2 regions of the Psychrobacillus sp. FSL H8-0487 genome follow, and region 2 is predicted to be linked to the other one. Evidence: riboswitches for the same ligand, from Rfam matches in the RefSeq annotation. Region 2 holds a riboswitch; the other holds the start of a gene.

Region 1 (8,251 bases), 2.1 Mb from region 2:
TACCAACTGTTTTTCTGCTAGAGAGAGCATAAATGCAGGTATTTCTACTGAAATATTGACTACCTGTAACTGCTTCAGGGCATTCCGTGCTTCCCTATTCAGTTTCTTTTTGGAGATGAACATATTAGAACCAGCAACAATCTTATCCAGCAATATATTCTCTGCAACCGAGAGTTCCGCAACGATGGCAGTATCTACCTCTTGATATACACAATAAATTCCAAAATCCTTTGCGACTTTAGGCGAACGTATACGTATTCTTTCTCCTTCTAACAAAATTTCTCCCACATCTTGCTCATACACACCAGAGAGTACTTTCATAAGCGTGCTTTTCCCTGCGCCATTTACCCCAAGTAAAGCGTGAACCTCGCCTTTTTTAAGTTCAAATTCAGCATTTTTCAGAGCATTTACATTTCCAAATGATTTATCTATAGCTTTCATGGAAAGAAAAGGATTCAGCATCGATTGCTCCTTTCTGAAAAAAGCTGTCCCATTAAACAGGACAGCTTAAATTCTTTTAAGTTATCTGTTTTCCTCTAATCCTTTTAATTCATCTGTGTAACCTTGATCACTTGCTCCCCAACCTTCAATATGATCACTGAGTTCATTAGTTGTTACTGTTTCTTTCGGCAATTTAGATGCTTCTACAAAAACTGGTTCTAATACTACTTTTTCTTCTACATTGCCTCCGCTTATTTTTTGATATAAATAACGAACTTGAATACGGCCGATATCCTTAGGATCCACTGCTGCCGAGGCAACCCAGGGACTATTCTCATTTTGAATCATCTGTAAATCTTCATCACTCATATCGATACTATATACTTTAATATCTGTACGTCCCGCTTGCTCTATCGCCCGAACTGCACCTTTGGCAAACTCGTCCCAAGCAGCCCAAACAGCGGTGATTTCACCTTTGTTGGGATACTGCTTTAATACCGCTTCCATTTGTGACTGGGTATCTAAAGCTGTATTTTGCGTTGCTGCACCGAATGTGGCAATTTCTTTTATCCCTGGATTCTCTCCTAGAAAATTCTCATATGCTACTTGTCGTCTTTCCATTGGAGCAAAACCCGCTACCCATATTTTCACGATATTGGCTTTCCCATTTGAATCTTCCGCTAGTTTTTCTAGCGTCATTTGAGCCATTTTTTCATCGCCTTGTTCTAAAGAGGTTACTCCCTCAACTTCTACTCCCGCATCAAATGCGACAACCGGAATTCCCTTTGCAACCGCATTCTCAACTCCTTGGTTCAGTGATTCTTTTGTGCCATGATCTATTAAAATACCGTCAACTCCTTGATTCACAGCGGCATCCAAATTGGACGCCATTTTAGATAAATCTCCTTCAGAAGTAAACACCGTTACTGTTCCACCAAAATTCTCTACTTGCTCCTTTACCCCTTCAATATATTGAGCTGAAAATGTCCCTAAATTTTGTTGCATAACTAATGCAATTTTCTTGCCGGCTAACGGATTTTCTTTAGCCTTGGCATCACCGTTAGAGCTAGATGACTTAGTTGTTTCTCCTTCAGCTTTTGGCTGACATGCAGCGAGTAAAACCGCTATTACTAAAATCGTAAATATTAACCAGTACTTATTTGTTTTCATAATCCTTCTCCTTTTCAATTGAATCGACTATTTGAGTTGAAATATTTTCAAGATAGTTTGGATAAATAATACCTATTTCTGTAATTATGGCAGTGATATATTTAGCTGGTGTCACATCAAAAGCAGGGTTAAATACTTTTGTGTTTGATGGGGTAATAGCTTTGCCGTTAATATTAATAATTTCCTCTACTTTCCTTTCCTCTATTGGAATTTCTTCTCCATTATTTATGGACAAATCGAATGTAGAGGATGGTGCAGCCACATAAAATGGAATCCCAAATACAGATGCAAGAATTGCTAAGTTTAGGGTTCCTATTTTGTTTGCTGTGTCTCCATTTTTTGCTATCCGATCTGCTCCAACGATAATTGCTTCTATTCCCTTTGCGCCTATCGTATGTGCAGCCATACTATCTGTTATGAGCGTAACATCGACACCTGATTGTTGCAGTTCCCATGCTGTTAAACGGGCGCCCTGAAAGACAGGTCGAGTTTCACATGCAAACACTTCAAATTCTTTTCCACGTTCCTTCCCTAGATGAAAAGGAGCCAAAGCAGTACCATACTTAGCGGTGGCTATAGATCCAGCATTACAAATCGTCATTACCTTCGTTTTATCTTCAAGTAGAGAGAGTGCAAACTCGCCGATACTTTGACAGGACTCCTCATCTTCCTTGTGAATTATTTTTGCTTCTTCAATTAGAATCTGCTTTGCATCCGAAACACTATCTATTGGACTCGCTGCTTTCAACAAACGGTCAAGTGCCCAAACCAAGTTGACAGCAGTAGGTCGAGATTCACCCAAGTATGCTGCATCTCTTTTTAAGTATTCTAGAAAATCTATCATTGAATTTGTTTGATAACTCTGCGCCTCAATAGCTAATCCATACGCTGCCGTAATTCCAATGGCTGGAGCTCCACGAACTTTCAGAGTAATAATTGCATCGTGAACTTCTTTCATATTTTCTAGTGTTATATAGATAATTTCATGGGGAAGTTTCTGTTGATCTAAAATTATTAACCGCTTACCTTCCCACTTAATCGATAATGGAACATTCATTATTGAATTTCTCCTAACAGCTCAATTACAGCATCTATTGAGTTTATTTCATGACGACTCACTATTAGTCTTTCTCCAGCTTTAAGCGTTCGTTTTTTGGTTAAAATTCGTTGCTCATGGTTTTCAATACTATCTAAGTCTTTCACATGTGCTAGTCCAATCGTTCTACGAATTAGCTCACAGCCTGCAAACCCTACGGAATCATGGAATATTTTTTCTAGCACAAATGCCTCATAGCCTTCTATACTTTTATATAAATCGGACTCTCCTTTTTTCCAACACTCTGAAAATTTAGCGCAAAATGTGTTCCATGTATTCTGTATATGGGTATGTATAGCATCCCGTTGGTCATCTTGACGCGTAAAGGATTGAACTATTAAGTTCCCCAAAAATAAGCCAATATCAAATCCAATTGGGCCGTAAAATGCAAATTCCGGGTCAATTACTTTCGTTTCCGCTTCACTCGCAAATATACTTCCGGTATGAAGATCCCCATGTAACAAAGCTTCGGCTTCCGTCAAAAAACTTCTTTTTAGCTTGGCTACTTCCAATTTCAACAAGTTGTTATTCCAAATAGCTTCCACTTCTGCTTGTAATGCTGGCTCAAAGTCATTTGTTTCATGATCAAAAAAAGGATCTGTAAAGATTAAGTCTTCTGTGATCTTACATAGCTCGGGGTTAGAAAATTCTACAACAAGTGACTTTTTTTCAAAGGGGTGGAGTGCAAAGTCAGAAGTATTGAAAAGTGTTAAGGCTAGATATTCGCCAATATCGGTTGATAATTTAGGATAGGACTTTCCTTTTATCAAGCCCTCACGAACTATTTCAAGATGAGACAGATCTTCCATGATTGTGATTGCTAAGCTTTCATCAGTTGCATAAACTTTTGGGACTAATCCAACTGCGTATTCTCCATGTTTTTGTAATGCACTAGCTTCGATCTTTGCCCTTTTCAAAGTAAGTGGCCAGCTCTCCCCGATGACCTTTGCATAGGGTAAGGCCTGTTTAATAATAATGCCTTTCTCACCGGATCCATCTGTTACACGGAATACATAATTTAGATTTCCATCACCAATCTCTTCGCAAACTAATGGAGCTTCGCTAGAAAATAATGATAACTCTATCGCCAGTGAAATTACCGTTTCTTTAGTTAATGATTCATATTCTTTCATTACTACTACCGCCATTATGATCGTCCTCTCATTTACAAAATAAAAAACCTCTTTCCAAAAGAAAGAGGCTTAGAATAAGAGATTCTGAACCTCTTATCTCTCAGAAAGTAAACTTTCTGATGGAATTAGCACCGTGCCTTACGGAATTTTACATTCCGGCGCATAAAGCGCCCCGTCTCACAACGGTATTACGGTCGGTTGCTGGGCGTCATCGGGCCATTATCCCTCTGCCTGCTCTTGATAAGAGTGCGGTACAACTATGATGTTTGTTTAGAATCCTAGCATATTAGAAAAAGCTATGTCAATACAATTTTGAATAATGATAATTTTTCAATTTCTTGTTGACAGAATTTTTAATGCATGGAATAATCAATATAATTTATTAAATACAAACTGAATATTTTTTCTTATTTAGAGCAGGTGGAGGGACAAGCCCTATGATACCCGGCAACCGATTCAATTATGAACACGGTGCTAATTCTTGCAGTCAAATGGCTGAGAAATAAGAAGTTGTTAAGCTATTAACCTCTTCTTATTTGAAGAGGTTTTTTATATTATCTGTCTAGCTCTAGCGCCTAGGCACTTACGCTTTTCTAATATTAGGAGTGAAAAAATGAGTGGAATTACTGCGCACTATCAACTATACGGAAAGTCTGGTTCTTTTGAAAAAAAAGCGGATGATATTGCCCTTGGATTGACTATTGGTTCTTGGACCAATTTAGCTTTTTTAGAACAGGAACAGCTAAAAAAACATAAAGGAACTGTACGATCGGTTACTGAATTTGAAAATATTCTTCACCCCATTCATCCGGAAAGAATTAAAGGAGAAATTAAAGTATTCTATCCTGCCGCAAATTTTTCAGCAGATATACCAGCAATTTTAACTACCGTTTTCGGCAAACTATCTTTGGATGGAGAAGTAAAATTATTGGATTTAGAATTTGACACAAATATATTATCCCATTTCCCTGGCCCTCGCTTCGGCATTCAAGGTATCCGAGAAAGATTGGGAGTTTATGAACGTCCACTCATCATGAGTATCTTCAAAGGTGTCATTGGAAGAGATATCGAGTACCTAGCGCAACAACTGAAGCAACAAGCACTTGGTGGAGTTGACCTTGTAAAAGATGACGAAATCCTATTTGACAATCCACTCACTTCTTTTGAAACACGTATCAATACTGGTCGAGAGGTATTAAGACAAGTCTATGAAGAAACTGGTCATCGTACTCTATACGCAGTAAATTTGTCGGGACGTACATTCAAACTAAAGGACAAGGCCAAAAAAGCACGGGAACTTGGAGCAGATGCGCTCTTATTTAATGTTCATGCATACGGTTTAGACGTTCTTCAGGAGTTAGCAGAGGACGAAGAGATTCAATTACCACTCATGGCTCATCCGGCTTATAGCGGAGCATTCACATCCTCAGGATTTTATGGAGTTTCCACGGCACTTGCGCTTGGTAAACTTACCCGCTATGCAGGAGCAGATTTTTCATTATTCCCTTCTCCTTATGGCAGTGTTGCACTTGAAAAATCTGTAGCTCTTTCTTTAGGGAAAGAACTAACAAAGCCTAGTGAAGTAAAACAAAGCTTTCCGGTGCCTTCTGCAGGCATTCACCCTGGTCTCGTACCACTGTTAATGAATGACTATGGAATCGACAGCATCATTAATGCCGGGGGTGGAGTACACGGTCATCCGGCCGGTGCAACCGGAGGAGGTTTGGCTTTTAGACAGGCAGTATCGGCTGTTTTGGAAGGTATTCCATTAGAAGAAGCAGCTAAAACCCATTGTGAATTAAACACAGCACTTGAATTATGGAGGTGATAATATGAGTAATCTTGTAGTTTTTTGTGACTTCGATGGAACTATTACCAATCAGGATAACATTATGGCAATCATGAAAGAGTTTGCTCCACAAGAATGGACATCGATTAAAGATGATATTTTAGGACAACGAATTTCCATACAAGATGGTGTAGCAAAAATGTTCACACTCCTTCCTGTTGAGTCAAAAGATGACATTATCTCTTTTGTGCTTAAGCAGGCAGTCATCCGTGATGGGTTTAGTGAATTTGTCTCCTATGCAAAAAAACACAACATACCACTCTACATCGTAAGTGGCGGCATAGACTTTTTTGTCCACAAGCTACTAGAACCATTCGGGCCATTTGCAGGAGTCTATTGTAATACATCCGAATTTTTCAAGGATACAATTCACATTGAGTTTCCGTATAGCTGTGATGATCGATGTACTAGCCAAGGCTGTGGTTGCTGTAAACCCTCTATTATTCGTACCCTTCTTGACCAAGATGCTGTGAGCGTTGTGATTGGGGATTCCATCACTGATCTTGAAGCAGCAAAATTAGGTAATGTCGTTATTGCGAGGGATTTCTTAATCGAAAAATGCGATGAATTGAATATTCCCTATGAACCTTTTGAGAACTTCCACGATGTGATAAAAATTATTGACGCAAAGTTAGGTGTGGAAGTATGACTTTACAAGATAAATGGGAAGAACTTGCAGACATAAAAGATGAATTAGCCGTACGGGATTGGTTTATGGGGACGAGCGGTAATCTTGCTATTAAAGTACATGATAATCCTATGGAGTTCTTAGTGACAGCAAGCGGAAAAGATAAAAAAAAGAGAACAGCAGAGGATTTTTTACTTGTTGATGCAGATGGAAACCCAGTCGAAAATACACATTTAACTCCATCAGCCGAAACATTATTACACTGTGCAATATATCGCGAAACAAATGCAGGTTGTAGCTTACACATCCATACAGTTGCAAATAACGTTATTTCCGAATTATATGGTGACAAAGGTTCAGTGGATTTTCAAGGTATTGAACTTATTAAAGCTTTTGGAATGTGGGAAGAGGATGCCATACTATCGATACCCATTATCCCTAACTACGCCCATATACCAAAGCTTGCAGAAGAGTTTACACCGTATATTTCTGCAGACAAGGGAGTTATACTCATTCGAAATCACGGAATAACTGTTTGGGGAAAAGATGGATTTGAGGCAAAAAAATTACTTGAAGCTTGCGAATTTTTATTTCAGTATCAATTAGCACTACATCAAATACACTCAAAATAGAAAGGAAGATTGTTAATGGCTATTATTAAAATTCAAGGAACAAATGAAACAATTAAAGAGCAAAAAGAGGTAGCAGCATTTTTAGAGAACCAAGAAGTAATTTATGAGCATTGGGATATTAACAAACTACCAGAAAACCTTCGTGAAAAATTTGACTTAAGCGACGGAGAAAAGCAAGAGATTCTCCAAGCCTTCCAAATTGAAATAGATGATATCTCTAGTCGCCGTGGCTATCAAGCGGCCGATATTATCTCTCTTTCAGATTCGAACCCAAACTTAGACGAACTATTAAAAAATTTCGAACGCAAACACCTTCATACCGACGATGAAGTTCGTTATATTGTAAGTGGTCACGGTGTCTTCATCATACAAGGCAAGGATGAACGCTACTTTGAAGTTCATCTTTCACCTGGTGATTTGATATCTGTGCCTGAGAATATTACACATTACTTCACATTATCAGAGGACCGTAAAGTTGTTGCTGTACGCATATTTGTAACAACAGAGGGGTGGGTCCCAGTTTATCAAGAGGAAGCAGTAGAACAATAGAGGTAAATGCTCTTTGTAGGAATAAGAAAAAAGGAATGCTATACTAACTTTATCTAATAAGAAAGGAGAATGTACAATGATTATTGTAACGAATCGCATCAAAACCAAACCAGGATTTGCAGAAAAAATGGCTCCAAATTTCACAAAACCAAGCCCCCTTCAAGAAATGGAAGGCTTCATCAAAGTAGAGGTCGCTATTACTCAAGGACCAACTGAATATGATGAAATGAATGTAAATATGTACTGGGAGAAAGAAGAAAACTTCCAAGCATGGAAAGACAGTGATCTCTTCAAAGAATCGCATAAACGTCCCGAGTCTGGCTCTCCTGAAGCTTCTAAAGAATCTCCACTTTTAGGTAATGAATTAATCATTTCTAAAGTTGCCGCTTCAATAGAAGCAATTTCCAAAAACTAAAATAAAAGTGGAGGACTCATCTTCTGAGTTCATCCACTTTTTTCATGTCTATTCGGTAAATCCCCTTTATATCTCGTAATATACATCCATTTGTTTCAAAAATCCGTCTCATAGGGGCATTTCCTGTGTCTGTACTCCCTACATATATCTTGGCACCTAATGTTTTCAAAAGCTCTAAAGAAATAGCATGAAATATCTTTCCATATCCTTTTTGACGTTGCTCTGGAACTACCCCAAAGTAAAACATTCTACCTTCTTCTGTCGTGCATTGTTCAATATGAGGAATACTAATACCGTAGTTTCTGCCATTTTGAGAAAAGATAAAACATTGATCTCGC
Region 2 (8,251 bases):
ACGAGTGAAGCTTTTGCAGATTTATTGTTACAAGAAGCTGACGTAGCGGTTGCTGCTGGTAATGGATTTGGGTCATCCGGCGAAGGATATGTTCGAGTAGGATTGTTAGTGGATGAAGACCGATTGAAAGAAGCAATTACAAGGATCGGAAAGCTTAATTTATTTGGCTATGTTAAAGGCAAAGGTTGATTTGAAATGCACATAAAAAAATGAGCTGGAATATATCTCCACGCTCATTTTACTTTGGTGTATGTTTTTACTAAAACACCCGTTTGTTTAAGTGTATTTATTCACATAGAACTATCCAAAATAGTTCTATGTATGCAAGTTCTAATAATCTAACTGCTTTAAGCTCAATAATAAACCATCATCTGTAATTTTTTTAACCATGAATGAATTTAACTTTCTGTCAATTTTTTTATCCATTTTATCTGCATTACTGAATGAATTTCTTACTGCATCTATTGCATAAATAAGAATTGATAACACACCCGCACTTCCTAATGCCACTCCTATACTTTCGTTCTCTGGAAGATGAGTATCCATAATCTTTCTTACTTCTTTATAATAGTCTCCTTTAATAAGGATATATTCAGATTTTGCCTCTAAACCTGCTAATAACTCAGTTCGATTATGTGCTTCATAAGCTTCTATACCATTCACTTTGTACATAAAAAATCCCCCTTTCAAGTGTCATAATAATAATTTACGAATATAAACAAACTAAAGTTCCGCTTTTTTCTAATTTTATTTATTCGACTAAACCGCTGCGTTAGTTTAAGTGTAACACTTTTAACATAGCGATTTATTTTAACAAAAATGCCGCCCATTAAATGAGGCGGCATTTTCTATTTGTGTTAAAGCTGATTAGGTTTATCTTTTTTCTTTTCTACCGGATAAAACTGATTTGCTCCTGTTTCTTCATCAAACTTCCGCTGAAAATCCATACCAATAGTTTCTGCCAACACTAAATCTACTGTAATAACAGGATTTTCACCTTTCATAAAATGACCACCAAAAATATTGCCATATTGGTCACATATTGTCCCATGGAAATGTGTTTCAAACTGTCCATCTCTTTGACAGACAACTCCCGTCCCCTGCAAAAACTCGATTGGCCCCTCTTTGACAACGAGGTTATTGTACCCTACACCTATGGGTGAATCTTCGTTTGGTATCAAATAAACAAATCCACTTCTTTGAAAACTTCCAAAACAACTAAGAATTGTAGCAGAATTAATTCCATTCACTTTACACAATTCCTCTATTCCTTCTAGCAAATCAGTTCCATATACTAAACGCGCTCCTACTACCTTTCCTAGCTGACCAACTGCAAAGTTTGCTCTTACTTTTGACAACGCTTACACACCCTTTTTGTATAATTATTTATTTTTATTAAACATATACTATTTAGAATGTTATACGCAACTACAAAAAAAGTAGGTTGACTTTAATAAGTTGATGTAGTAAATTATATTTTATGAACTGTTGAAAAACTTAATAGCTGATATCTCTTATCAAGAGTAGCTGAGGGACTGGCCCTATGAAGCTCGGCAACCATCCACCTAATAATCTATGTGGAAAGGTGCTAAATCCAGCAAAACAATTTTGTTTTGATAGATAAGAGAGGACTAACGTATGTATGCGCCTCTCTTTCTTTTGAAAGAGGGGCTTTTATATTTATACAACGTTCTGAATAATTATTTGGAGGAATGGAAAATGAAGAAATTTGGATTTTTATTGTCAACGGTACTTTTATCTGGAGCTCTTGTAGCTTGTGGAGATGATGCAACTTCAGAAACTAAAGCGATTAATGAGGACAAAATAGTAGTAGGTGTAACTGCTGGGCCACATGAACAAATTGTAGAAGTGGCTGCTAAAGTGGCTGCTAAGGACGGATTAGAAGTTAAGCTTAAAGTTTTCTCTGACTATATTTTACCTAATACAGCCTTATCGGAAGAGGATTTAGATGCAAATAGCTATCAGCATGAGCCATTCCTAGATACGTTTAACGAAGACCATGGCACAGATTTAGTTCCTGTAGGAAAAACGATATTAAATCCAATGGGTGTCTATTCAGACAAATATGATTCTATAGATGACCTGCCAGATGGAGCAACTTTTGGTTTACCAAACGATCCTACAAATGGCGCTCGTGCATTATATATTTTAGAAGAAAATGGCTTTATCAAAATTAAAAAAGATAAAAGAGAATCAGCAAGTATTTATGACATTGAAGAAAACCCAAAAAACCTAGAATTTATTGAACTAGAAGCTGCTCAAATCCCGAAACAACTGAGTGAAGTAGATGCAGCTGCCATCAATACAAACTTTGCACTTGAAGCAGGTATTAGTCCAAAAGAGGATTCCATATTACTAGAATCTTCCAATTCTCCTTACGTGAACTATATTGTAGTCCGTGCAGAAAACAAAGATGATCCGACAATCCAAAAGTTTATCAAAGCATATCAATCGGAAGAAGTTAAAAAATTCATCGAAGAAGAGTTTAAAGGTTCAGTTTTACCTAGCTGGGACGAATAATGGAGTCATAAACGTTACCGACTTCGGTAGCGTTTTCTTTAAAAAGAAAGGAAGATCGTGAAATGATTGTATTAGAAAATGTCTCGAAAGAGTTTAATAGTAAAAGTGGAGCTGTAAAGGCAGTAAAACAAGTAAATATACGGGTAAATCAAGGAGAAATCCACGGTGTTATAGGATATAGTGGTGCTGGAAAAAGCACACTAATTCGTTGCGTAAATTTACTGGAAAAACCTACGGAAGGTAAAGTTTTCATAAACGGAGTCGAACTTACTTCCTTACCCCTCCCTAAATTGCGTAAAACTCGCAATAAAGTTGGCATGATTTTTCAAGGATTTAACCTACTTAAAACAGCAACGGTTTATGATAATATCGCCATTCCACTAAAGCTACTCGGCTATAACAAAGACGAGGTAAAAAAACGGGTGGAGCAATATTTAGACATAGTTGGTTTAACTGACAAGCATACAAATTATCCTAACCAGTTATCAGGTGGACAAAAGCAACGTGTTGCTATCGCTCGCGCACTTGCTCAGGAACCTGAAGTATTGCTTAGCGATGAAGCAACCAGTGCACTGGATCCAGAAACAACTGATTCCATCTTAGATTTGCTACTAAAGATCAATCGTGAATTAGGAATTACTATACTCTTAATCACGCATGAAATGAATGTCATTCAAAAAATTTGCGATCATGTATATGTCATGGAAAATGGAGTTATCGTGGAACAGGATACAGCTATCAATCTATTTACGAAGCCTACCCACCCTACTACCAAAAAGTTTTTAAATACAATTAGCCAACGGAATTTATCCAATTCATTGATTGCTCAGTTGAATGTTACAGGCGCAGTCACTCGTTTAACATTTGTAGGGGAAAGTACTGGAAAACCGTTATTGGCAGAAGTTAGTCAAAAATTTAATGTTCAGCCAAACATTTTAACTGCTAATATTATCGAATTGAAGAATGGCATCGTCGGAAATATAGTCGTTCACTTAATTGGCGACAAAGAACAAGTGAAAAACGCTATTAACTATCTAGAAGCACAAGGTGTAGCAACGGAAGAATTGGAGGGACATTCTCATGAGTAGAACAGATCAATTTGTAGAGCAATGGCTACCGATTATTGGTGTATCTGTTGTAGAAACATTTCAAATGGTTAGTATTTCCCTTTTCTTCTCTGTACTAATCGGGATTCCATTAGGTATTTTAATCGTTTTAACTAGACCTGGTCAGGCATTGGCAAATAAGTTTATTTATCAATTAACTAATTTAATCATAAATATTGTACGTTCTATCCCGTTCATTATTTTACTATTCTTCATCTTGCCATTTACAAAACTCATCGTTGGAACAACTATTGGTGTGCAAGGAGTTATCGTGCCATTAGTCATTTATACAGCACCATATATTGCTAGACTAATGGAATCTGCCCTACTTGAAGTGGAGAACGGTGTTATTGAGGCATATACAGCAATGGGTATTAGTACAGGTGCCATCATTTGGAATGTCTTACTTCGTGAAGCTCGCCCTTCTATCGTTTTAGGGTTAACCATTTCAACGGTAAGTTTGATTGGAGCTACTGCAATGGCTGGAATGGTCGGAGCAGGTGGTTTAGGCGACTTGGCATATCGTTTCGGACATTTGCGCTATGAAGTAGATGTTATGTATGCAACAGTAGTCATTTTAATCATCCTTGTCCAAAGTATTCAATCTATCGGAAACCGTATTGCAGCGAATATTAAAAAAGACTAGTAGGAGGGTTACGAATGACAAATCTATTATATGTGGAGCGCAGTGAATCTATCGCAACAGTTGTTTTTAACAGATCAGACAAGAAGAATTCATTCTCACTGGCTATGTTTAAACAGTTAGGTGAATTATTGACTGAACTGGAGAAGGATTCAAAAGTTAAATTATTAATCCTTAAAGGAGTAGATGAAACTGCATTCTCTTCTGGTGCAGATATAACAGAGTTTCTAGAAAATCGTTTCTCTGCTCAAAAAGCAAAAGATTATAATGATGCAACTCTTGAATCTATTGAGAAATTATATCGTTTCCCTAAACCTACTATTGCCCTTATTAAAACATTAGCTATAGGTGGGGGATTAGAACTTGCAAATTCCTGTGACTTCCGATTTGCCTCTTCTGGTAGCAAGCTTGGGATAACCGCTGCAAACATTGGCATTATTTATAATCTCGTTAGTACGAAGCGCTTGGTAAATCTTATCGGTCTTACGAAAGCAAAGGAATTATTGTATACCGCTAAGCTAATCACAGCCGAAGAAGGAAAAGAAATTGGCTTAGTCGATTATATTTATCCATTGGGAGAAATTGAGGAAAAGTGTCTTGAATTCGCTCGTCAAATTATTCGTAAGTCTTCTGTTGCCAACAACGGGATTAAACAAGTAATTCAAGCAATTATTGATGGCGACAACGAAGAAACAGAAGAAATTGAAAAGCTAATTTTAGAATCTTTCAGCTCTGATGACTATAAAGAAGGCATTGAAGCGTTTTTAGAAAAAAGAAAACCAAATTTTTCATAAGAGGTGAACTTTGATATGTCTACGAATGATTTATTATTAAAAAGTATCGAAGCAAGTAAGCATTACCCGATAAATTTTACCGAATTGGAAGCTGCTGCAAAACAAGCATTAGAACCCGGCCCGTTTGGTTATATTCGTTCTTCTGCTGGTGGAGAAGAAACCTACAGGAAAAATACAGATTCCTTTTATAAGTATTCAATCATCCCCCGCTTTTTAACGGATGTGTCTACTTTAAATACAGAAGTAACGATTCTTGGACATACATATCCCCACCCCCTCTTTATAGCTCCTGTTGGAGTCAATAAAATAGCCCATGAAGACGGCGAATTGGCGGTTTCTAAAGCTGCGGCAAAATTGGAATTCCCATATATTCAAAGTACCGTGTCTAGCTATTCTATTGAAGAAATTGCCGCTGAAACAAAGGGAAGTTCAAAATGGTTCCAATTATATTGGTCCTCTCAACAGAAGGAAGTTTCCTTTAGTATGGTAAGAAGAGCAGAAGCTGCAGGTTATAAAGCAATTGTACTTACAGTCGATACGACGATGCTTGGATGGCGTGAGGAAGATATTCGCAATCAGTACTCTCCATTAAAACGCGGTTTCGGACAAGGTAATTATGTGTCTGATCCAGTATTCATGTCCGCACTGAGCGATCATTCTCAAGAAACTATCGTCCATAAAATTATTGAAAATATATACCATCCTACTTTAAACTGGACGAATATTTCCGAGTTACGTGAACATACAACACTACCAATTCTAATAAAAGGAATACTTCATCCGGAAGATGCTAAACTTGCCGTGGAAAAAGGAATAGATGGAATTATCGTTTCTAATCATGGTGGTCGCCAGTTAGATGGTGTTATTGCGAGTATCGATGCCCTTCCGGCAGTAGTTCAAGCAGTTAATGGACGAATCCCTATTTTATTTGATAGTGGAATTAGAAGAGGTTCTGATGCAGTAAAAGCTTTAGCACTTGGAGCAACTGCAGTTTGCATAGGTCGTCCAGTAATATGGGGATTAGCCAGTGGCGGTCAGGAAGGCGTGGAACGCGTGTTAGAAAACTTCCTACAAGAAACTAGAGTTTCTATCTCCTTGAGTGGTGCGCGGAATCTAGAAGAAGTACAAAACCTACAGTTATTTAAGGATTAAGGATTCTATAAGGTGGTAGATTGGTGATGGAACAAGCATTAAATGGAATGAAAGTAGTTGATCTATCTCAAGTTCTCGCTGGACCCTATTGCACCATGGTTTTAGCTGATATGGGTGCAGACGTTATAAAAGTGGAAAAATTCCCAAATGGGGACGACACTCGAAGTATGGGTCCTTATATAAATGAAGAAAGCTATATGTATATGATGGTCAATCGGAACAAACGCGGAATATGCCTTAATTTAAAAACAGATAAAGGTCTTGAGGTATTATATAAACTTATTAAAGAAGCGGATGTTTTTATAGAAAATTATCGACCGGGAGTTACAAAAAAACTAGGCATTGATTATGACACGCTGAAAGCTTTAAATCCCGCTTTGATTTATTGTTCTATATCTGGTTATGGTCAAACAGGCCCGTATAAAGACAAAGGCGGCTATGATATTATGGCGCAAGGTCTTTCTGGTCTGATTGATATGACCGGAGAAAAAAATGGGAAACCTGTCAAAGTTGGAATCGCTATTCATGATATAGCTGCTGCTCAAACGGCCATTCAATCTATTTTGTCTGCCTATATTTATCGACTTAAAAAAGGGACTGGTCAATATATTGATGTCTCCCTTGTAGATTCTGGTCTTGCATGGACTGTGTGGGAAGCCGCAGCATATTTCGGCAAAGGTGAAGTGCCTCAAAGAAATGGAACAGCACATCGTGTTTCTGCTCCCTATCAAGGATTTAAAACACAGGATGGTTTTATCCTTATTGGTGCAGGCAATCAAAAACTCTGGGAAAAGTTTTGTTTACAAGTAGTCCATAAACCACAATGGCTTACAGATGAACGTTTTTTAACAAATAGTATTCGAGCAACTAACGCTAGCCAACTCGAGATGGAGATTGAGAAGGTTCTATGCAAACACCCCTCCTCCTACTGGCTAGACTTGCTAGATACATCGGGCGTACCTTCTGGACCCATCTATTCTTACGATCAAGCTTTAAATGATGAACATATTCTATCGAGAGAAATGATAGTAGATTACGAACATCCTTTAGCAGGTTCAATGAAAACACTAGGGTTTCCAGCTAAGTTTTCCGAAACACCAGGTCAATTTAGAACTCCCGCTCCTCTACTTGGACAGCATAACAAAGAAATACTCACGGAACTTGGATACAACGAACAGGAAACACAGTCATTGCTATCCTCCAAGGTTATCAATAACTAACGTTGGGCCTATCCCATTAAAAAGACCAATTGCACGGAGCAATTGGTCTTTTTAGTGGTAGATTTACATATTAGCCATTAGTCTTTTAGCAATAGCTTCATATTCATCCGGTCCTATTCCAGGTGCAAATTCTTCCGGGAGTGATCTTAAATCAGGAATATCATATCCTTTTGGACTTCCTTCTTTCACAACTAGCTTCTCACCACTCATAGGATTGTTACCTTTCCAAATCTGATTTATATCCTTGTAATCCCCTACATTATTCCACGTAAATAATACATTTCCATACCCTTGCTCTTCATACTTTCTTGCAGTATCAAAAACACGGTTGTCGAGGTTAGGAATTGGAAGCATTTTCGTCACATCTACCCCTGTTGCTATTTCAATCGCTTTTGCATATGCCAAAACATGCGTTCCTCCGCGCACAAGTAAATAGCCGATCATTTCTCTCGCCGTAGGATGATCGGTCATTTCATACACGCGCATTTTGTGTGTTCTAGCACCACATTCTAGAAAGAAGTTATGCAGTAAATCTAACACTAAGTTGCCACTGGAAAATACATAATCACCTCTCCAAGGATTCCCCATAGAATCTCCTGCCAATGAAGTTTGAGCATTTGCTATAAAAGCATACGTATTTCGTTTATCGATAGCATCTTGAAGAGGGGAACTGTTTGGATCACCAGTAAAAGAAGAATTTTTATTTAACAAGTTAATTGTATTTGATACAAGTTCCACATGACCAAACTCTTCGGCAGTAATACTTGCTACTAAATCATAAAATGGTTTTAATTT

What was found. A riboswitch is a leader RNA that binds a small molecule or an ion and turns the genes downstream of it on or off. The one in region 2 is predicted to bind S-adenosylmethionine.
Region 1: it holds a riboswitch for S-adenosylmethionine, as region 2 does, so the genes downstream of both, mtnK (S-methyl-5-thioribose kinase) here and MHI47_RS08365 (MetQ/NlpA family ABC transporter substrate-binding protein) in region 2, are expected to answer to the same signal.

Annotation. Positions count from the first base shown of each region.
Region 1 is NZ_JBBOZA010000001.1:3,748,932-3,757,182, forward strand. It holds gene MHI47_RS19195 (sugar ABC transporter ATP-binding protein) at 1-462, opposite strand, end outside; gene MHI47_RS19200 (sugar ABC transporter substrate-binding protein) at 523-1,611, opposite strand; gene mtnA (S-methyl-5-thioribose-1-phosphate isomerase) at 1,598-2,668, opposite strand; gene mtnK (S-methyl-5-thioribose kinase) at 2,668-3,855, opposite strand; SAM riboswitch class I at 3,931-4,087, opposite strand; SAM riboswitch class I at 4,245-4,349, shown strand; gene mtnW (2,3-diketo-5-methylthiopentyl-1-phosphate enolase) at 4,454-5,668, shown strand; gene MHI47_RS19220 (2-hydroxy-3-keto-5-methylthiopentenyl-1-phosphate phosphatase) at 5,673-6,338, shown strand; gene MHI47_RS19225 (methylthioribulose 1-phosphate dehydratase) at 6,335-6,949, shown strand; gene MHI47_RS19230 (1,2-dihydroxy-3-keto-5-methylthiopentene dioxygenase) at 6,965-7,498, shown strand; gene MHI47_RS19235 (heme oxygenase) at 7,575-7,913, shown strand; gene MHI47_RS19240 (hypothetical protein) at 7,930-8,251, opposite strand, start outside.
Region 2 is NZ_JBBOZA010000001.1:1,687,703-1,695,953, reverse strand. It holds gene MHI47_RS08380 (pyridoxal phosphate-dependent aminotransferase) at 1-189, shown strand, start outside; gene MHI47_RS08375 (hypothetical protein) at 331-672, opposite strand; gene MHI47_RS08370 (PPC domain-containing DNA-binding protein) at 858-1,358, opposite strand; SAM riboswitch class I at 1,512-1,627, shown strand; gene MHI47_RS08365 (MetQ/NlpA family ABC transporter substrate-binding protein) at 1,720-2,541, shown strand; gene MHI47_RS08360 (methionine ABC transporter ATP-binding protein) at 2,604-3,629, shown strand; gene MHI47_RS08355 (methionine ABC transporter permease) at 3,622-4,293, shown strand; gene MHI47_RS08350 (enoyl-CoA hydratase/isomerase family protein) at 4,308-5,084, shown strand; gene MHI47_RS08345 (alpha-hydroxy-acid oxidizing protein) at 5,100-6,236, shown strand; gene MHI47_RS08340 (CaiB/BaiF CoA transferase family protein) at 6,263-7,456, shown strand; gene MHI47_RS08335 (manganese catalase family protein) at 7,520-8,251, opposite strand, start outside.